Regions from separate parts of the Streptomyces sp. NPDC025793 genome, predicted to be linked through region 3. Evidence: riboswitches for the same ligand, from Rfam matches in the RefSeq annotation. Region 3 holds a riboswitch; each other region holds the start of a gene.
The links. A riboswitch is a leader RNA that binds a small molecule or an ion and turns the genes downstream of it on or off. The one in region 3 is predicted to bind cobalamin.

Region 1 (6,968 bases), on a different contig from region 3:
CGACGCCCTGCTCGGCGTGGCCACCGGCTCCACCCCGCTGCCCATCTACCAGGCGCTGACCGCGAAGGTGCGCTCCGGCGCCGTGGACGCCTCGCGGGCGCGGATCGCCCAGCTCGACGAGTACGTGGGGCTGCCCGCCGAGCACCCCGAGTCCTACCGCTCGGTGCTGCGCCGCGAGGTGCTGGAGCCGCTCGGCATCGGCATGGACGCGTTCCTCGGCCCCGACGGCACCGCCGAGGACGTCCAGACGGCGTGCGAGGAGTACGACCGCGCGCTCGCCACGGCCGGCGGGGTGGACCTCCAGCTGCTCGGCATCGGCACCGACGGGCACATCGGCTTCAACGAGCCGTGCTCCTCGCTCGCCTCGCGCACCCGGATCAAGACCCTGACCGAGCAGACCCGGGTCGACAACGCCCGCTTCTTCGACGGCGACATCGGCCAGGTCCCCCAGCACGTCATGACCCAGGGCATCGGCACCATCCTGGAGGCCCGGCACCTGGTGCTGCTCGCGACGGGCGAGGGCAAGGCGGACGCGGTGGCCGCGACCGTCGAGGGCCCGGTCGCCGCGGTCTGCCCGGCCTCCGCGCTCCAGCTGCACGCGCACGCGACGGTGGTGGTCGACGAGGCGGCCGCGTCCAAGCTGAAGCTCGCCGACTACTTCCGCCACACCTACGCCAACAAGCCGGACTGGCAGGGGATCTAGCGGCAGGGCCGGGTGATGGACTAGACCAACCAGGGGTGCGACGGTATACAGAGGAGATCGCGGGGCGTGCGGGTGGACTCCGGACACAAGAAGCCGTGCCACGATGTGAGCCGTGGCCGATGTCAGTCGGTCGCTTTCGGCATCCGGAGCCGGGAAGGCAGGGCATGAGCACCGACGTGAGCAGTGCGGAGAACGAGACCGGCAGCACCGTCCGTACGGCACGCGTGCCCAAGTACTACCGCTTGAAGAAGCACCTGCTCGACATGACGCAGACGCAGGCGCCGGGCACTCCCGTCCCGCCCGAGCGCACACTGGCGGCCGAGTTCGACACCTCCCGCACGACCGTCCGCCAGGCCCTCCAGGAGCTGGTCGTCGAGGGCCGGCTGGAGCGGATCCAGGGCAAGGGCACCTTCGTCGCCAAGCCCAAGGTCTCCCAGGCGCTCCAGCTCACCTCCTACACCGAGGACATGCGCGCCCAGGGCCTGGAGCCGACCTCGCAGCTGCTGGACGTCGGGTACATCACGGCGGACGACCGGCTCGCCGGGCTGCTGGACATCACGGCCGGCGGGCGCGTGCTGCGCATCGAGCGGCTGCGCATGGCCAACGGCGAGCCGATGGCGATCGAGACCACGCATCTGAGCGCCAAGCGCTTCCCGGCCCTGCGCCGCTCCCTGGCGAAGTACACCTCGCTCTACACCGCGCTCGCCGAGGTCTACGACGTCCACCTCGCCGAGGCCGAGGAGACCATCGAGACCTCCCTGGCCACCCCGCGCGAGGCGGGCCTGCTCGGCACCGACGTGGGCCTGCCGATGCTGATGCTCTCCCGCCACTCCCTGGACCGCGAGGGCAAGCCGGTGGAGTGGGTGCGCTCGGTGTACCGCGGGGACCGCTACAAGTTCGTCGCGCGGCTGAAGCGGCCCGTCGAGTAACTCCCGCCGGGGGCGGGGCCGGTGGGCGTCGCCGAATCGATATACCGATATGCGGACGAGGTCTTCCACTGCCGTGACACCGTCACCTAGATTGCCTGCGCATTACACAGGTGATCAGCGAGGGGACGGAGATCCGTGGCATGTCCGAAGCACCAGAAGTGAGACCACCGGTGGTGACACCGGTCCGCGTGATCATCGGCGTGTGCCTCGTCGCACCCTTCGTGGCGATGCTGTGGGTCGGCTCGTACGCCAAGACCGACCCCACGTTCATCGGCATCCCCTTCTTCTACTGGTACCAGATGCTCTGGGTGCTGATCTCCACGGCGCTCACGATGACGGCGTACAAGCTGTGGCAGCGTGACCAGCGCGCCCGTGCCGCCCAGAAGGGAGGTGCGGCGCAGTGAAGAACGGCGTCAACGGCGTCGCGCTCGGCGTCTTCATCTTCTTCTTCCTGGCCGTCACGGTCATGGGCTTCCTCGCCGCCCGCTGGCGCAGGGCCGAGAACGAGCACTCGCTGGACGAATGGGGCCTGGGCGGGCGGTCGTTCGGCACCTGGATCACCTGGTTCCTGCTCGGCGGTGACCTGTACACGGCGTACACCTTCGTCGCCGTACCGGCGGCGATCTACGCGGCGGGCGCGTCCGGCTTCTTCGCGGTGCCGTACACGATCCTCGTCTACCCGCTGATCTTCACGTTCCTGCCCCGCCTGTGGTCGGTGTCCCACAAGCACGGCTATGTGACGACCTCGGACTTCGTGCGCGGCCGGTTCGGCTCCAAGGGTCTGTCGCTGGCGGTGGCGCTGACCGGCATCCTCGCGACGATGCCGTACATCGCGCTCCAGCTCGTCGGCATCCAGGCCGTGCTGGACGTGATGGGCGTCGGCGGGGACAGCAGCGGCAACTGGTTCGTCCGGGACCTGCCGTTGCTGATCGCCTTCGGTGTGCTCGCCGCGTACACGTACTCGTCCGGGCTGCGCGCGCCCGCCCTGATCGCGTTCGTCAAGGACGGCCTGATCTACCTCGTCATCGCGGTGGCGATCATCTACATCCCGATCAAGCTGGGCGGCTTCGACGACATCTTCGCCAAGGCCGGTCATGCGTTCAGCCAGGTCAGTCCGGCGACGGGCAAGCCGCGCGGTGCGCTCGCGCCCCCGGAGGCGGGCCAGTGGACGTACGCAACGCTGGCCCTCGGCTCGGCCCTCGCCCTGTTCATGTACCCGCACTCGATCACCGCGACCCTGTCGTCCAAGAGCCGTGAGGTGATCCGCCGCAACACCACGATCCTGCCGCTGTACTCCCTGATGCTCGGCCTGCTCGCCCTGCTGGGCTTCATGGCGATCGCGGCCGGAGTCAAGGTCACCAACGGGCAGTTGGCGATCCCGCAGCTGTTCGAGGACATGTTCCCGAGCTGGTTCGCGGGCGTGGCCTTCGCCGCCATCGGCATCGGCGCACTCGTGCCCGCGGCCATCATGTCGATCGCGGCGGCGAACCTCTTCACCCGCAACATCTACCGGGACTTCATCAAGCCGGACGCCACGCCGAAGCAGGAGGCCCAGGTCTCCAAGCTGGTCTCCCTGCTGGTGAAGGTCGGCGCCCTGGTCTTCGTCCTCACCATGGACAAGACGGTCGCCATCAACTTCCAGCTGCTGGGCGGTATCTGGATCCTGCAGACCTTCCCGGCCCTGGTCGGCGGCCTGTTCACCCGCTGGTTCCACCGCTGGGCGCTGCTCGCCGGCTGGGCGGTCGGCATGGTCTACGGCACGGTCGCCGCGTACGGGGTCGCCTCGCCGACCCAGAAGCACTTCGGCGGCTCGGCGAAGGAGATCCCCGGCATCGGCGAGATCGGCTACATCGGCATGACGGCGTTCGTCCTGAACGTCGTCGTCACCGTGGTCCTGACGCTGGTTCTGCGTGCGCTGAAGGCCCCCGAGGGCGTGGACGAGACCCGCCCGGAGGACTACACGGCGGACGCGGGCGACCCGGGCGTCGAGACGGAGCTGGCGGGCGCCGCTCACTGAGGCACACCCGTACACCCTGAAGCACGTCGTACACCGGACACATCCCGCAGCGGGCCGCCGACATCGAGCATGACGGCGGCCCGTTCCGCATGTCCCCCGTCATACACAAGTTGACGCTCTGAAGCCAGCGCGACACACAACAGACACAACATCTGGGGGTGTCACGGCAGCCCGGCACTAGATGTATGCTCATCCTCGCTGTCGTCGCAGGGGAATCCGGTGCGAATCCGGAACTGTCCCGCAACGGTGTACTTGTGCGTATCCGCGCGCAGGAGTCAGTCCGAGGACCTGCCGGCAGCACGCGCCCGGCCGTCCGGCCCGGGTGCCTTCCGACGTCCGGGCCTCGTGGAATGGGCCGGTGGACGCGACGCGTGCGCGCTCGTGGCTGCCCCTGCCCTCCACAAGGCCCCCGTGCCGAGCGAGGGAGAGCCCCACGTGACCATCGCGCCCGCAGATCCGGCTTCAGCAGGCGGCCTGGACACCGACGGTCCCGGTGCCGCGCTGCTGCGTACCCTGACCGAGCTGACCGCCGACCTCCCCGACGCCGACCCCGGCCGAGTCGCCGCCGCCGCGTTGCGCGGCCGGTCCGCCCGGTCCGACGAGACGGAGTTGCGCGAACTGGCCACGGAGGCCGCCGCCGGGCTCATCTCCGAGGACCCCGCCTACTCGCGGCTGGCCGCCCGGCTGCTGACCCTCGCCATCCGCGCCGAGGCCGCCTCGCAGGGTGTGACGTCCTTCACCGAGTCCGTGGCCGTCGGCCACCGCGAGGGCCTCATCGCCGACCGCACCGCCGCGTTCGCGCGGCTGCACGCGGCCCGCCTCGACGCCCTGGTCGACGCGCACGCCGACGACCGCTTCGGCTACTTCGGCCTGCGCACCCTGCACAGCCGCTACCTGCTGCGCCACCCGATCACCCGCCGGGTCATCGAGACCCCCCAGCACTTCATGCTCCGGGTCGCGAGCGGCCTGGCCGAGGACGACAGCGTGCGCGCGCTGGACGAAGTCGCCGCGCTCTACGGGCTCATGAGCCGCCTCGACTACCTGCCCTCCTCCCCCACGCTCTTCAACTCCGGCACGCGCCACCCCCAGATGTCGTCCTGCTACCTCCTCGACTCCCCGCTGGACGAGCTGGACTCCATCTACGACCGCTACCACCAGGTGGCCCGGCTCTCGAAGCACGCCGGCGGCATCGGGCTGTCGTACTCCCGCATCCGCAGCCGCGGTTCACTGATCCGCGGTACCAACGGGCACTCCAACGGCATCGTGCCGTTCCTGAAGACGCTGGACGCCTCGGTGGCCGCCGTGAACCAGGGCGGCCGGCGCAAGGGCGCGGCCGCGGTCTACCTGGAGACCTGGCACTCCGACATCGAGGAGTTCCTGGAGCTGCGGGACAACACCGGTGAGGACGCCCGGCGTACGCACAACCTGAACCTCGCGCACTGGATCCCGGACGAGTTCATGCGCCGGGTCAACGCGGACGCCTCCTGGTCGCTGTTCTCCCCCGCCGACGTGCCGGAGCTGGTGGACCTGTGGGGCGAGGAGTTCGACGCCGCGTACCGCAAGGCCGAGCAGGCGGGCCTCGCGAAGAAGACCATCCCGGCCCGTGAGCTGTACGGCCGCATGATGCGCACCCTCGCGCAGACCGGCAACGGCTGGATGACCTTCAAGGACGCCGCCAACCGCACCGCCAACCAGACGGCCCTGCCGGGTCACGTGGTCCACTCCTCCAACCTCTGCACGGAGATCCTGGAGGTCACGGACGACGGCGAGACGGCGGTCTGCAACCTCGGTTCGGTGAACCTGGGTGCCTTTGTCGACACGGCGAGCGGTGACATCGACTGGGAGCGGCTGGACGAGACCGTCCGCACGGCCGTGACCTTCCTCGACCGGGTCGTGGACATCAACTTCTACCCGACCGAGCAGGCGGGCCGCTCCAACGCCAAGTGGCGTCCGGTCGGTCTCGGCGCGATGGGCCTCCAGGACGTCTTCTTCAAGCTGCGCCTGCCCTTCGACTCCGCCGAGGCCAGGGCCCTCTCGACGCGGATCGCCGAGCGGATCATGCTCGCCGCGTACGAGGCCTCCGCCGACCTCGCCGAGCGCAACGGCCCGCTGCCGGCCTGGGAGAAGACCCGTACGGCCCAGGGCGTGCTGCACCCGGACCACTACGACGCCGAGCTGACCTGGCCGGAGCGCTGGGACGCGCTGCGCGAGCGGATCGCCGGCGTCGGCCTGCGCAACTCGCTGCTCCTCGCGATCGCCCCGACGGCCACCATCGCCTCCATCGCCGGGGTGTACGAGTGCATCGAGCCGCAGGTGTCGAACCTGTTCAAGCGCGAGACGCTGTCGGGTGAGTTCCTCCAGGTCAACTCCTACCTGGTGCAGGACTTGAAGAACCTGGGCGTGTGGGACTCCCGCACCCGTGAGGCGCTGCGCGACTCGAACGGCTCGGTGCAGGACTTCGCGTGGATCCCCGAGGAGGTGCGCGCGCTGTACCGCACCGCGTGGGAGATCCCGCAGCGCGGTCTGATCGACATGGCGGCGGCCCGCACCCCGTTCCTGGACCAGGCGCAGTCCCTGAACCTGTTCCTGGAGACGCCGACCATCGGCAAGCTCTCCTCGATGTACGCGTACGCGTGGAAGTCGGGCCTGAAGACGACGTACTACCTGCGCTCCCGCCCGGCGACCCGGATCGCCCGCGCGGCCCAGGCGCAACCCCAGAAGACCATCCCCGCCCAGCAGATCGCCGACCCCGACGCCGTCGCCTGCTCCCTGGAAAACCCCGAGTCCTGCGAGGCCTGCCAGTAATGACCACTCCCGCCCACCCGTCGCCCGACCACCACCCCTCAACGACGGCGCTCCGCGCCGCCACCTCCCGATTCCAGAACCTGCTCGACCCGGGCTTCGAGCTGACTCTGCGTCCGATGCGCTACCCCGACTTCTACGAGCGCTACCGGGACGCGATCAAGAACACCTGGACCGTGGAGGAGGTCGACCTCCACTCGGACGTCGCCGACCTCGCGAAGCTGACGCCCGAGGAGCAGCACCTCATCGGCCGGCTGGTGGCCTTCTTCGCGACGGGCGACTCGATCGTCGCGAACAACCTGGTGCTGACGCTGTACAAGCACATCAACTCCCCCGAGGCGCGGCTCTACCTGAGCCGTCAGCTCTTCGAGGAGGCCGTGCACGTCCAGTTCTATCTGACGCTGCTGGACACCTACCTGCCCCACCCGGACGACCGGGCGGCGGCCTTCGCGGCCGTCGAGAACATCCCCTCCATCCGCGAGAAGGCGCAGTTCTGCTTCACGTGGATCAACGAGGT
Region 2 (6,968 bases), on a different contig from region 3:
GTCCGCGTAGGTCCGCAGCCGGTCGGCGCCGTCCACCTCGATGCGCAGGTCCTCGCCCCGGGCCGCGAAGATCTGGTCGTTGAGCAGGCGGTAGCGGGGGTTCTCCGACAGGGCGCCCTCGCCGATGTCCTCCTGGCGCAGCGTGGGCAGGATCCCGATCATGATCAGCCGGGTGCCGACCGTGCGGGCGCGCTCGTCGGCGTGGTTCAGCGCGGCGCGGATCTCGGCCTCCCACGCGTCGGGGGCGCCCGCCGTCAGCCGCCGGGGCGGGACGTTGATCTCCAGGTTGAACCGGCCCAGTTCGGTGGACCAGGCGGGGTCGGAGACGGCCTGGAGCACATCGCTGTTGCGCATCGCCGGCTCGGCGTCGTCGCCCACCAGGTTCAGCTCTATCTCCAGGCCCACCTGGGGCCGCTCGGCCTCGAACCGCTGCTCGCGCAGCATCTGCGCCAGCGCGTCGAGGCACCCGTGCATCTTGATCCGGTACCGGCGGCGGTCCTCGCGGGTGAAGACGAGCGCCGGGACGTCACGTCCCATCGGCCCTCCAGGACTCCCCGGGGTCGGTCACCTCTCCACCCAGCGTCGCACCATCGGACGGCACCCACCAAGCGGGCGGACCCCCTACGACGGGCGGTGCTCACATGTGGCCGAGGCCCGGGGCCAGGCGGGCGCCGCCCGTCCCCCGGGTGCGGCCGGCCCGAGGTCCGTGCAGCCCGGCGTGCACCGTGCGTGGTCGCGGCGGACGCGTTCGGTGACCGGGGCGTTGCCGTTGGGCCAACGGGCAGGGCGAACAGTGCCGGCCGAAGTCGAACGCGGCCGTCCTCGGACCGAGCCCACACTGCACCAGCACTCCCGCCGTCTCGTCCACGACACCCGTCGGGCACCGGTCGCGCACGAAAGCGGCGCAGGTCTCCTCGCCTCGCGGCTCGGCCCTGCGCCGGACACGCCGTGCTCAGGCGTTCTTCCGGGCCACCGCGCCGTAGAAGCCGATCTCCTCGGAGCCGGCCGGCGGGGTGGTGTCCGGGCGCCAGAACGGGACCTGGGCCAGGCCGGGTTCGACCAGTTCGAGGCCGTCGAAGAACCGCTCGACCCGGTCGCGGGAGCGCAGGTTCATGGTGGCGGTGGCGCCGTTGTAGACGGCCTCGGCGTCGCTGCGGTCGTCGGCGAAGTCGCCCGTCGCGTGCGAGAGGACGAGGAAGCTGCCGGCCGGCAGCGCGTCGCGCAGGGTGGCCACGATCCGCTCGGGCTCGTCCGTGTCACGGATGAAGTGGAGCACGGCGACGAGGAACAGGGCGACCGGCCGGCCGAAGTCGATGATCCGGCGGACCTCCGGATGATCGATGACGGACTGCGGATCGCGCAGGTCGGCGAGCACGATGCCGGTCGTGCCGGCCCGGCTGAGCAGCGCGTCGGCGTGCGCCTTCACGATCGGGTCGTTGTCCACGTAGGCGACGCGCACGTCCGGCGCCAGCTCCTGGGCGACCTCGTGCACGTTCGGGGAGGTGGGCAGGCCGGTGCCGATGTCCAGGATCTGGCGGACACCGCTGTCGACGATGTAGCGCACCGCACGGTGCAGGAAGGCGCGGTTGGCGCGCACGGAGATCCACACCTCGGGCGCCGCCGCGGCGAGCTGGTCGCCCGCCTGCTGGTCCACCTCGTAGTTGTCCTTGCCGCCCAGGAGGTAGTCGTAGATGCGCGCGGGATGCGGCTTGCTGGTGTCGATCTGCACGGCCTGGCCGCCGTCCTGAGTCACAGTGGGCTCCTCTCCCCGACCGTCACGGCCTCGGTCCCGTGAACGATTGGCCAAAGCTTCCCATATCAACTACCTCGCTCGTGCCCACAGTTCCGCCTGCCGACGGCTGTGCCCGGGGCGGCGAACGGACGTGCTGATGGCCTTCCGGAGCCAGTCGTGCCACAGCCGAGGCCAGGGAATCCGGTGCGAATCCGGAACTGACGCGCAGCGGTGAGGGGGACGGGCGGGGCACACCATGCCACTGGGAGGGACCGGGCCGCCGGAAGAGCGGACGCGGAACGCTGCCGGGAAGGCGCCCCGGCCGGGCGAACCCGAGTCCGCATACCTGCTGGCACCTTCGCGCCGCCGGGCGCGGAGGACGTCCGTAGACCAGGCTCCGCGTACGAGCCCCGACAGCCGAGGCACATCCGTGTCCGCACCCTCCTCCGCCCGGCCGCCCTGCTGTTCGCCCCGGCCCTGCCGCTCACCGCCTGCGGCCGTGCCGGCAGCGCGGATGCCGACAGCGCCGGGGCCGCAGTCGGCTATCCGCACGATCGCCAACTGCGGTCACCGGGTCACCCTGAAGGCGCCGCCGAAGCGGGCCGTCTCCCGCAACCAGGGCACCACCGAGATCCTGCTCTCCCTGGGGCTCGCCGACCGCATGGCCGGCACCGCGACCTGGACCGACCCGGTGATGAAGGGACTGGAGAAGGCGGACGCCGAGGTGCCCCGGCTCGCCGACCGCGCCGGGCAGTCCTGGCACACCCTGTCCGGCGGTGAACGCCAGCACGCCCAGATCGCGCGCGCCCTGGCCCAGGAACCCCGCGAACCGCTTCTGGACGAGCCGACCGACCACCTCGACATCCAGCACCAGCTCGATCTGCCGGACCTCGTCGCGAGCCTGCCGGTCACCACGGTGATCGCCCTGCACGACCTCAACCTCGCCGCGATGTACTGCGACCGGCTGCTCGTGCTGCACGGCGGGCCGGGCGGTCGCCGGGGGCCCGCCCGGCGACGTCCTGACCAGCGGCCTGATCAAGCGGGTGTACGGCGTCGACGCCGCGGTCACCACCGCGGACGGGGACCCGGTGATCCGCTTCCTGCGGCGCGGTGGCTAGGGGGTGTCGTCACATTCCCGTCGTCCGCCCGAAGGGCGGGCCGCGCGGGGTCCGGTGCGTGCAGTTGCGAGGCGGAGGAGGGAGTCGACGCGTGGGGGAGTCGGCGACCGACGACAACGCCGCTGGGGGTGCCCCTCTGGGGGAGCGCGTGCCAGGCGTCGCACGGCAGGCGGATATGTGACGACAGGCCCTAGCGATCGGAGCTGCTCCGCGCGGGACCGCGGGTCGGCGGACGGCACGGGCGGGGTGGGAGAGGGCGGGGAACTACCCGAGCGCATGGATTGATCGCTCCCCGCCCCCCGGTGGGTCGGCCCGCCTCGGCACGTCGTCACGGACAGGGAGGGGCGACTCGGCGACCGGTCGGACGAGGCATCGACCCACCGATCTTGTTCAGACCCTCCGTCACCGGACGCGCGACGGCCAGCGGAGACGGGCCGCCCGGGTGACGAGGGCTGCCCGGCGGGTGGTGGTGCTCAGCGTGGGCCGGGGGACTCCGGGCGCTCCTCGCCGGCGGGCCGCTCGACGGGACGGCGCCCGGCGGGGGGCCGCCAGCCGCCGGAGACCTCCTTGACCGGCTTGTGCGGGAAGCGGCGCTCGGCGTACCGCTGGGCGTCGGAGCCCGGCAGGACGTAGAGGGTCTCCGCCTTGTCCTGGAGCGGGCGCAGAACGGTCTCCAGATAGGCCTTGCGGTCGTCGAGGTACGGGCCCAGCACGTCCTCGCCGGCGGGGCACACGGCCAGGCAGTAGCCGGACTTGTAGCTCGGCTTGAACGCGAGACTCTGCCACATCGAGGCGTTCTCCGGGTCGGTCACCCGCGAGCGGAAGTCGGCCGCGTCCGCGCTGTCGGCCACGGTCTGCACCCAGTCGGTGAAGCCGCTCATGAACTCCCGGTAGTTGTGGGTCGTGCAGGCCAGGGCGTCGAACGAGCCGTCCTTGCCGATGGCGCCGATCGGACAGGCCGCGACGCACAACTTGCAGTCCACGCAGGGGCTGTAGTCCAGCGGCCGGCCGTACGCGCTGACCGGGGCGTCCACGAGCACGGTCGCGAGCAGCACGAAGTTGCCGAACCGGGGGTGGATGACATTGCGGTGCAGACCCATGACGCCCAGGCCCGCGGCCACGGCGACCGTCTTGTGCGCGACGACCCAGATACGGCCGGGGAAGCGCTCCATCTCCTGCGGGAACCCGGCGGACGGATTGAGCGCGCGGTGGCCGGCGTCCTCCAGGGCCCGGACCACCCTGCGGGCGGCGGCGTTGACCTGTTCGTCGGTCTGGTGGAACTCCTGGTTGGCGACGCTGCGCGCGGGCGAGCGGGTGTTGTCACGGTTCATCCGGACCATGAGCGAGACCAGCGCGCGCGTGCCCGGCAGAGCGGCCAGGACATGGTCCCGCTCCCCGGCGAGGTCGGGGTGGTCCAGGCTCACCGCCGCGGCGTCGTCCGCACCGGCCTCCAGGCAGAGCGCGCGCAGCCAGTCCGCGTCGATCACCGGCGGAGGCGGTGCCGGAGCGGTGTTCGCGCGGGATGCCAGTACGGCCCGTACGGACGGGTGGGCGGCGAGGCGGGCGGGCAGCTTCCGGCTCCCCGCTCCCTCTGCCCTGCGCTGCTCGCTCATGCGGCCTCCTCCTACTGGGTTGGAAAATCAAACTCTCTGGAAGAGTAGTGGACGGGGTGCGAGGGAGTGGTCTCGGTGCGCACTTGAAGTTGGAAACCGATCGGTTTACGGTGGGAGCGACCGATGGAAACCGATCGGTTTCCACGTGTGACTTCCTCTGGAGACGACATGACCGCGATCAAGAACTCCGTCGCCCTGGTCACCGGCGGCAGCCGGGGCCTGGGCAAGGCGCTGGTGGAGGAGCTGTACGCGCGCGGAGCCGCCAAGGTGTACGCCACGGCCCGGGACCCGCGCACCGTGACCCACCCGGACGCCGTTCCGCTCGCCCTGGAGGTCACCGACCCGGCCTCCGTCGCTGCGGCCGCCGCGCAGGCGCAGGACGTCTCGGTCCTGATCAACAACGCGGGTGTCTCGTTCGGCGCGCACTCCTTCCTGGACGCCGAAATCGATGTCGTGCGGCGGGAGTTCGAGACCAACTTCTACGGCCCGCTGCTGGTCACCCGGGCCTTCGTCCCGGTCCTGGAGCGCAATGGCGGCGGACACCTCCTCAACGTGCACTCCGTGCTCTCCTGGCTCGGGCTCGCCGGCTCCTACAGCGCCACCAAGGCCGCCTTCTGGTCCCAGACCAACTCCCTGCGCCTGGAGCTGAGTTCGCGTGGCATCGGGGTGACGGGGCTGCACGTCGGCTACATCGACACCGACATGGCCGCGGCCGTGGACGCCCCCAAGTCCACACCGCACGACGTCGCCTCCCTCGCGCTCGACGGCGTCGAGACCGGGGCGTACGAAGTGCTGGCCGACGAGCTCACCCGGAACGTGAAGGCGGGCCTCGCCGGCGACCTGGCGGCGCTGTACCCGCAGTTGGCCGGCTGACGGCACGCCGTCGGCACACCCTCGGTCCGGGCGGCGTCCGGAGTGCGGTCGGGGGCGTTCGAGTCCGCCGGGCCGGTCGCCGTACGCCCCTCGGGTCGCCGTACGCCCCTCGGTACGATCACGCTCGTACCGATGGAGCAGGCCCGCCCCGTCCCCGGACGCGCGCCGGGGTGCGGTGGCGGGACCGGCATCGACGAGGGGAACCGAACATGGAGTACGCAAAGCTCGGCGCGAGCGGCCTGGAGGTCTCGCGGCTGGCGCTCGGATGCATGAGCTACGGCGTTCCCGACCGGGGTCCGCACCCGTGGACGCTGGCCGAGGACGTCGCCCGCCCGTTCATCCGCCAGGCCCTGGACGCGGGGATCACCTTCTTCGACACCGCCAACAGCTACTCGGCCGGCACCAGCGAGGAGATCGTCGGCCGGGCACTCGGCGAGATGGCGCGGCGCGAGGACGTCGTGATCGCCACCAAGGTGTTCTTCGCGGTGGAGAACGGCGCGGCGCGCAGCGAGCGGCCCAACCGGTCCGGGCTGTCCCGCAAGGCGATCATGGCCGAGATCGACCACAGCCTGCGGCGGCTCGGCACCGACTACGTGGACCTCTACCAGATCCACCGCTTCGACCCCCGCACCCCGGTCGAGGAGACCATGGAGGCCCTGCACGACGTGGTCAGGGCGGGCAAGGCCCGCTACATCGGGGCGAGTTCGATGTACGCCTGGCAGTTCGCCAAGCTCCAGCACACCGCCGAGCTGCACGGCTGGACGAAGTTCGTCAGCATGCAGAACCACTACAACCTCCTCTACCGCGAGGAGGAGCGCGAGATGCTGCCGCTCTGCGCGGACCAGGGCGTCGGGGTGATCCCGTGGAGCCCGCTCGCCCGCGGACGGCTCACCCGGGACTGGGACGCCGGCAGTGCCCGCAGCGAGTCGGACGCCATCCTGCGCAACCTCTACCAGCCCGACGACAAGCGCATCGTCGACGCCGTCGCGGCGATCGCCGAGAGCCGCGGTGTCCCGCGGGCCCAGGTGGCCCTGGCCTGGGTCGCCTCCCGCCCGGGCGTCACCGCCCCCATCGTCGGCGCCACCAAGGCCCACCACCTCGAAGACGCCGTCGCGGCCCTCGACCTGAGGCTCACCGACGAAGAGGTGCGGCGGCTGGAGGAGCCGTACACGCCGCGCGGGATCAGCGGCCACTGAGCCCGCGCCCTCGTGGGGCGCGCCCGTACGAACCCGTCCTGCGGCGCGCATTTGGAATTCATGTACAGTATTGGAAAATCATTCCAAGTGCAGGGCTGGTGAGTGAGGTGGCGGCGGAGTCCGAGGAGCACCTCGTCCGGGAGGTCGAGAAGATCGCCGTGGCGCTCGGGCGGATGTTTCCGGGCCTGTGCGAGGTGGTGCTGCACGACCTGCGGGACCCGCGGCACGCCATCCGGGTGATCGAAAACGACCTGTCGGGACGTCAGGCAGGCGACTCCGCCACCGAGTTGGGACTCGCGCGCATCGCCGACCCGGACTTCCCGAGCGTCGTCCAGAACTACCCCAACCGCTTCCCGGACGGCCGCCCCGCGAAGAGCACGTCCATCGGCATCAAGAACGCCGAGGGGGAGTACGTCGCCGCGCTCTGCCTCAACCT
Region 3 (6,968 bases):
CCAGCGACTGGCCGACCTCCCAACTCAGCCTGGACGGAATGGCCTTGGGGTCGACCGAGTAGAAGTTACGCCCGGTCGGCAGGACGTTCACGAGGCCACGGGTCGGCGAACCCGACGGACCCGCCGGGACGTAACCGCCGTTCAGCGCCCTCAGGATGTGCCCGATCTCGTCCGTGGTGCGCGCGAGCCGGGGTACGACCTCGTCGCACGCGAACTCCAACACCCGGGCGGCGTCCGGGAGTTCGGTGCCGAGCACGCCCCGCAGGACGGCGGGGACGACCGCGCGGTCCCACGCCCGCGCCTCCATCCCCTCCGCGACCCCCCGGCACAGCTGCTCCAGCAGGTCGATCGCGTCGGCGGCCGTACGGGACGGACCCTCGGCCAGGTCCGTCAGCTCCACCGGCACCTTCACCGGTGCGCCCGGCTCGGCCAGCAGCTCCTTCTCGACCAGCCCGAAGTGCGCCGCCAGCGCGGCCCTGAGACCCGGCAGGGCGTTCGCCTGCCCGCCCCACACCTGGGACGCCCGCAGCACGGCCAGCACCAGGTTCACGCGCGGCTCGCCGACCGGGCCGCCGCCCAGGATGTGCAGACCGTCGCGGATCTGCACGTCCTTGATCTCGCACAGATAGCCGTCGATGTGCATGACGAACTCGTCGAAGGCGGCGTCGTCCGGCTGCTCGTCCACATGCAGGTCGTGGTGCAGCTCGGCCGCCTTGACCAGCGTCCAGATCTGGGCCCGCACGGCCGGGGCCTTGGCCGGGTCCAGATCGGAGACGAGCGCGTACTCGTCCAGCAGCTGCTCCAGCTTGGCCAGGTCGCCGTAGGTGTCGGCGCGGGCCATCGGCGGCACCAGGTGGTCGACCACCGTGGCGTGCCCGCGCCGCTTGGCCTGGGTGCCCTCACCGGGGTCGTTGACGATGAACGGGTAGACGAGGGGCAGGTCGCCGAGGACCGCGTCCGGGGCACAGCCGGCGCTCAGACCGAGCCCCTTGCCCGGCAGCCACTCCATCGTGCCGTGCTTGCCCATGTGCACGATCGCGTCCGCGCCGAACGAGTTTTCGAGCCACCTGTACGCCGCCATGTAGTGGTGCGAGGGCGGCATGTCGGGGTCGTGGTAGATCGCGATCGGGTTCTCCCCGAAACCGCGCGGCGGCTGGATCATCACCACGACGTTCCCGAACTGAAGGGACGCCAGCACGATGTCCTCACCGTCGACGTACAGGCTGCCCGGCGGCTCGCCCCACGCCTCGGCCATCGCGTCCCGCAGCTGCGGGTCCAGCTTCTCGAACCACGCCCGGTAGTCCGCCAGCGGCACCCGGGCGGGCGCGGCGGCCAGCTGCTCCTCGGTCAGCCACTCCACGTCATGGCCGCCGGCCTCGATCAGCCGGTGGATCAACTCGTCGCCGTTGTCGGGGTATTCGGTGAGCCCGTACCCGGCGTCCCGCAACGCGTCCAGCACCCGCACCGCCGACGCGGGCGTGTCCAGACCGACCGCGTTGCCGACCCGCGAGTGCTTGGTCGGGTACGCGGTGAAGACCAGCGCGACCTTCTTCTCGGCGTTCGGCTTGTGCTTCAACCGGGCGTGGCGCAGGGCGATCCCGGCCACCCGCGCGGCCCGCTCGGGGTCGGCGACGTACACCGGGACCTCGTCCGGACCCTGCTCCTTGAAGGAGAAGGGCACGGTGATCAGCCGGCCGTCGAACTCCGGGATGGCGACCTGCATGGCCGCGTCCATGGGGGACAGGGCGGCGTCCGACTCGTCCCAGGCCTTCTTCGACGAGGTGAGGCACAGGCCCTGCAGCACCGGGATGTCCAGGTCGGCGAGGGCGCCGATGTCCCAGGACTCCTCGTCGCCGCCCGCCGAGGCCTGCGACGCGTGCGTGCCGCCCGCCGCGAGCACGGTCGCGACCAGCGCGTCGGCCCGGCCCAGCAGTTCGTACAGCCCGGCGTCCGCGCCGCGCAGCGAACCGCAGTACACCGGCAGGGCGTTCGCGCCCCTCGCCTCGATCGCCTCGCACAGGGTGTCCACGAAGGCGGTGTTGCCGCTCAGTTCGTGCGCCCGGTAGAAGAGCACGCCCACGGTCGGCCGGCCGTCCCGTGCCGCGTACGAGCCGTGGACGCCGTACTCCGGCATCCTGTGCGGCTCCTCGAAGCCCTCGCCGGTCAGCAGCACGGTGTCCGACAGGAACCGGGACAGCTCCAGGAGGTTCGCCGGGCCGCCCTCGACCAGGTACTTCAGCGCCTCCGCGACCACACCGGCCGGCACCGAGGACTCGGCCATCAGCTCCGCGTCCGGCACGGCCTCGCCGCCCAGCAGCACCGTCGGGATCCCGGCCGCCTTCAGCGCGGCGAGCCCGTCCTCCCAGGCGCGCTTGCCGCCGAGCAGCCGTACGACGGCGAGGTCCGCGCCGTCCAGCAGCCCCGGCAGCTCCTGTCGGACGTCCACCCGGGTCGGGTTGCCGATGCGGAAGCCCGCGCCGGAGGCCCGGGCCGCCAGCAGGTCCGTGTCGGCGGTGGACAACAACAACACTGTGCTCATGCGGGCGCTCCCGGTGGAATGAAAGGCAGTCCTTGCGGCGCGCCCGACTCGATGAGCCGCCACAGCGCGTCCGTGTCCGCGTGCTGTTCGATCAGGTCGCCGAGCCGGTCGAGCTGCTGCTCGCGCAGCGCGGCGAAGGAGGTGCCCGGCGCGGGCACGAAGCGGCGGCCCGCGGCGGCGGCCACCTCGCGCAGGAAGGCCCGCCGAAAGCCGTCCGACTCCAGCGAGCCGTGCCAGTGGGTGCCCCAGGTCTGGCCGACCCGGCAGCCGTCGAGGAAGGGTTCCCCTCCCTCTATGGAGGCGACGCCGTGGTGGATCTCGTACCCTTCGACCCGCTCGCCGAGAGCCTCCCCTTCCGGCCGGGTCAGGGTCTTCTCGCGGGCGAACCGCACCCTTACGGGCAGCACCCCGAGGGCCTCGACCAGCCCCTGCCGGCTCTCGACCTCGTCCTCGATGCGCTCGCCGAGGATCTGGAAGCCGCCGCAGATGCCGAGAACGGGGCGGCCTTCGGCGGCCCTCGCGACGAGCGCCTCCGCCAGTCCGCGCTCCCGCAGCCACCGAAGAGCCCGTACGGTCCCGCGCGTGCCCGGGATCACCGCCAGGTCCGCGTCCGCCAGCTCCTCCGGGCGGTCCACGAACCGCACCACGACCCCCGGTTCGGCGGCGAGCGCGTCCACGTCCGTGAAGTTGGACATCAGCGGGATCGCGCACACGGCGACGCGCAGCACGTCCTCGCCGACCGGGGGAACGACGGCCGACTCGCGGACCGTGCCGCGCAGCGACACGCGCAGGCCGTCCTCCTCGTCGATGCCGAGGCCGTGCCGGAAGGGGAGAACGCCGTAGGTGCGCCGCCCGGTGAGGTTCTGGAGCATGTCCAACCCCGGTGCCAGCAGCGAGACATCGCCCCGGAACTTGTTCACCAGGAACCCGGCGACCAGCTCCTGGTCCTCGGGCGAGAGCAGTGCGACGGTGCCGAAGAAGGAGGCGAAGACGCCCCCGCGGTCGATGTCGCCGACCACGAGCACGGGCAGTCGCGCGTTCCGCGCGATCCCCATGTTCACGATGTCGGTCCGGCGCAGGTTGATCTCGGCCGGGCTGCCCGCCCCCTCACAGATCACCGCGTCATACGTGCCCCGCAACTCGGCGAGGCAGTCCAGCACCGTGCCGAGCAGCTTCTGCTGCCGCCCGCCGTGGTAGCCGCGTGCGCTCAGCTCGCCCACCGGCCGGCCCAGCAGCACGACCTGGCTGCTCTGTTCGCCGCCCGGCTTCAGCAGCACCGGGTTCATCAGCGCGGTCGGCTCGACCCGGCACGCCTGCGCCTGCATGGCCTGCGCCCGGCCGATCTCCGCGCCCTCCCGGGTCACGAAGGAGTTGAGCGACATGTTCTGCGCCTTGAACGGCGCGACCTTCACGCCCTGGCGCACCAGCCACCGGCAGATCCCGGCCGTCACGACGCTCTTGCCGGCGTCGGAGGTGGTGCCGGCGACGAGCAGTCCCCCGTTCACTTCCCACGTCCCTTCGGGCTCTTGAAGTTGCTGACGATCAGGCGCGCGGCGACCGTGGTGCCGAGCGCGAGCAGGCCGACGCGGCGGGAGAGCCGGGCGGCCCGGTCGATGTCGGCGACCCGGACGGACCGCCCGGTGTCCCCGCCCAGCACAGGCCGGTGCTCGACGCGTCCGCCGTAGGAGAGCGTCCCGCCCAGGCGGACGCCGAGCGCGCCCGCGAACGAGGCCTCCACGGGCCCGGCGTTGGGGCTCGGGTGCTTGCGGGCGTCGGCCCGCCAGGCGCGCAGGGCGCCGCGCGGGTCGGGTCCGGCGACAGCGGCGAGTACGGCGGTCAGCCGGGCCCCCGGCCAGCCGGCCACGTCGTCGAGGCGGGCGGAGGCCCAGCCGTAGCGGCGGTGGCGCGGGGACGTGTGACCCACCATCGCGTCCAGGGTGTTGACGGCCCGGAAGCCGAGCAGCCCCGGCACCCCGGCCACGGCGCCCCAGACCAGGGCGCCCACGACGGCGTCGGAGGTGTTCTCGGCGACGGACTCGACCACGGCCCGGGCGATCCCGTCGGCGTCCAGCGACTGGGGGTCCCGGCCGCACAGGTGGGGCAGCCGGGCGCGGGCCGCCTCGACGTCCCCGCGCTCCAGCGCCCGGCCGATCGTGCGGGCCTCGCGGGCGAGCGAGGTGCCGCCCACGACCGACCAGACGGCGGCGGCGGTCAGCGCGGCGGAGGCGGCGGGGAAGGGGCGTACGGCGCGTGCGGCGGCCGCACCGAGTGCGACGGCGCCGCCCGCGCACACGACGGTGTGCAGCGTGCCCCAGCCGCGGTGGTCGCGCCACAACACGCCTTCCACGGCAGCGGCCGCCCGCCCGAACGCGGCGACCGGATGCCCGCGGCGGGGGTCGCCGAGGAGCAGGTCACCGAGGAGGCCGGCGGCGGCGCCGTACGCGTAGGAGCGATCGGCACCCATGGGCTCAGCCGGCCGCGGGTGCGGGAGCGGGCCTGGTGCGGGTCCTTCGGCAGCCGGGCATGGCGATCGGTGTCCTCACTCAGGGTGTCCGCGCCCTGGTTCGACGAGATTCGGCGGTGAGAGTTCCTGGCTCCCGGGGGTTCTTCCCCGGTGACAGTGGCGGGACCGCGCCGGATTCGCACCGGCTTCCTCTCCTGCCGCCGTACATGGCCCGGGCAGTCCACCACGGGCCCGGAACGGCCGTCAACTTGCTGTTGACCTGCACGGGGGGAGTGTGCCGATCCCCACATCGCGGGGCGCGCGTGACCGCCCGGCACGGCGAAGGCTCCCCCGCGTCCAGGACGCGGGGGAGCCTTCGCCGTGCCGTTGTGTCAGCTCTTGGAGACGATCAGGAAGATGCCGTACGCCACCGCCGCCGCGCAGGTCGCGAAGCAGACGTAGGCGCCGGTGACGGCGAGGGCGGCGGAGTCGCCCTGGGCCACGGCCCGCTCGCGCCGGGTCAGGCCCCTGATGCCGAGGGTGAACAGGACCACGAGGCCCACCGTGAACACGAGGCTGACGCCGAAGACGGAGCCGATGGCCGACCAGTCGATCTTCATGGGGATGCTTCCTTGGTAACCGAGGGGGCCGGGGTCAGACGGTGGCGGCCGGGGGAGCGGCCTGGGCGGCGGGGGTCGCGGTCTCGGTGGCGGCCGGGGCGGGGATCGTGGCCGTCAGGTCCTCGCCGATCGTCCCCGAGGGGGGCGGGGCCACCGCTGCGATGGCGGTGGTCACCACACCGGCCGGTTCCTCGGTCTCCTCGACGACGTTGGTGTGGTCGATGACCTCGCGGCGGGAGATCTTCCAGATCGCGGCGCTGGACGCGACCAGGAAGACGGCGACCGCGGCGGTGCCCCAGTCGCCGAGGTCCGTGACGGACTCGGCGCCCGCGCCGACCAGCGCGGCGGCCGGGAGCGTGAGGATCCAGGCGACCAGCATGCGGGTCGCGGTGGACCAGCGGACCACGCCGCCCTTGCGGCCGACGCCGGTGCCCATCACCGCGCCGGAGACGACGTGCGTGGTGGACAGGGAGAAGCCCAGGTGGGAGGAGGCCAGGATGGCGGTCGCGGCGCTGGTCTGGGCGGCGAAGCCCTGGCGCGGCTCCAGGTCGGTCAGGCCCGTGCCCATGGTGCGGATGATGCGCCAGCCGCCGATGTAGGTGCCGAGCGCGATGGCCAGGCCGGCGGAGAGGATCACCCAGGTGGGAGGGTTCGAGCCCGGGGCGATGGCGCCGCCCGCGATCAGCGCGAGGGTGATGATGCCCATCGTCTTCTGGGCGTCGTTGGTGCCGTGGGCCAGGGAGACCAGACCGGCGGAGGCGATCTGGCCGACGCGGTAGCCCTTGCGGGAGGCCTCGCTCTCGGCCTTGCCCTCCGTCTTGCCATCGGCGCCGTACGACAGGCGGGTGGCCAGCATGGCCGCGACACCCGCGACGATCGGCGCGGCGACCGCCGGGAGCAGCACCTTGGTCACCAGTACGTCGCCGTGCACGGCACCGAAGCCGGCCGAGGCGACCGTGGCGCCGATCAGACCGCCCATCAGGGCGTGCGAGGAACTGGACGGGAGGCCCACCAGCCAGGTCACCAGGTTCCAGAGGATCGCGCCGACGAGGGCGGCGAAGATGACCTCGGGCCGGATGCCCTTCTCGTCGACGAGCCCCTTGGAGATCGTGTTCGCGACCTCCACGGACAGGAAGGCGCCGCCCAGGTTCAGGGCGGCGGACATGGCAACTGCGATCTTGGGCTTCAGGGCGCCTGTCGAGATGGTGGTGGCCATCGCGTTGGCGGTGTCGTGGAAACCGTTCGTGAAATCAAACGCGAGTGCGGTTACCACCACAATCGCGAGGATCAGCGAGAAGCTTTCCATTTACCCAGGCAATCGTTCGAGGTCATTGGCTGGATGAACGTAGATAACCTGGGTGAACGG

Region 1: it holds a riboswitch for cobalamin, as region 3 does, so the genes downstream of both, ACZ4MF_RS17210 (ribonucleoside-diphosphate reductase subunit alpha) here and ACZ4MF_RS03425 (cobalamin biosynthesis protein) in region 3, are expected to answer to the same signal.
Region 2: it holds a riboswitch for cobalamin, as region 3 does, so the genes downstream of both, ACZ4MF_RS20045 (ABC transporter ATP-binding protein) here and ACZ4MF_RS03425 (cobalamin biosynthesis protein) in region 3, are expected to answer to the same signal.

The regions. Positions count from the first base shown of each region.
Region 1 is NZ_JBVHMR010000007.1:295,863-302,830, reverse strand. Features, by position in the region: gene nagB (glucosamine-6-phosphate deaminase) at 1-703, shown strand, start outside; gene ACZ4MF_RS17225 (GntR family transcriptional regulator) at 868-1,632, shown strand; gene ACZ4MF_RS17220 (DUF3311 domain-containing protein) at 1,773-2,036, shown strand; gene mctP (monocarboxylate uptake permease MctP) at 2,033-3,649, shown strand; cobalamin riboswitch at 3,800-3,959, shown strand; gene ACZ4MF_RS17210 (ribonucleoside-diphosphate reductase subunit alpha) at 4,085-6,454, shown strand; gene ACZ4MF_RS17205 (ribonucleotide-diphosphate reductase subunit beta) at 6,571-6,968, shown strand, end outside.
Region 2 is NZ_JBVHMR010000009.1:249,440-256,407, reverse strand. Features, by position in the region: gene ACZ4MF_RS20055 (glutamate-cysteine ligase family protein) at 1-537, opposite strand, end outside; gene ACZ4MF_RS20050 (SAM-dependent methyltransferase) at 953-1,753, opposite strand; cobalamin riboswitch at 1,888-2,100, shown strand; partial or broken gene ACZ4MF_RS20045 (ABC transporter ATP-binding protein) at 2,466-2,850, shown strand; gene ACZ4MF_RS20040 (4Fe-4S binding protein) at 3,324-4,463, opposite strand; gene ACZ4MF_RS20035 (SDR family oxidoreductase) at 4,632-5,336, shown strand; gene ACZ4MF_RS20030 (aldo/keto reductase) at 5,546-6,532, shown strand; gene ACZ4MF_RS20025 (helix-turn-helix transcriptional regulator) at 6,631-6,968, shown strand, end outside.
Region 3 is NZ_JBVHMR010000001.1:716,896-723,863, forward strand. Features, by position in the region: gene cobN (cobaltochelatase subunit CobN) at 1-2,539, opposite strand, end outside; gene ACZ4MF_RS03420 (cobyric acid synthase) at 2,536-4,044, opposite strand; gene ACZ4MF_RS03425 (cobalamin biosynthesis protein) at 4,041-5,003, opposite strand; cobalamin riboswitch at 5,105-5,243, opposite strand; gene ACZ4MF_RS03430 (hypothetical protein) at 5,375-5,602, opposite strand; gene ACZ4MF_RS03435 (inorganic phosphate transporter) at 5,637-6,908, opposite strand.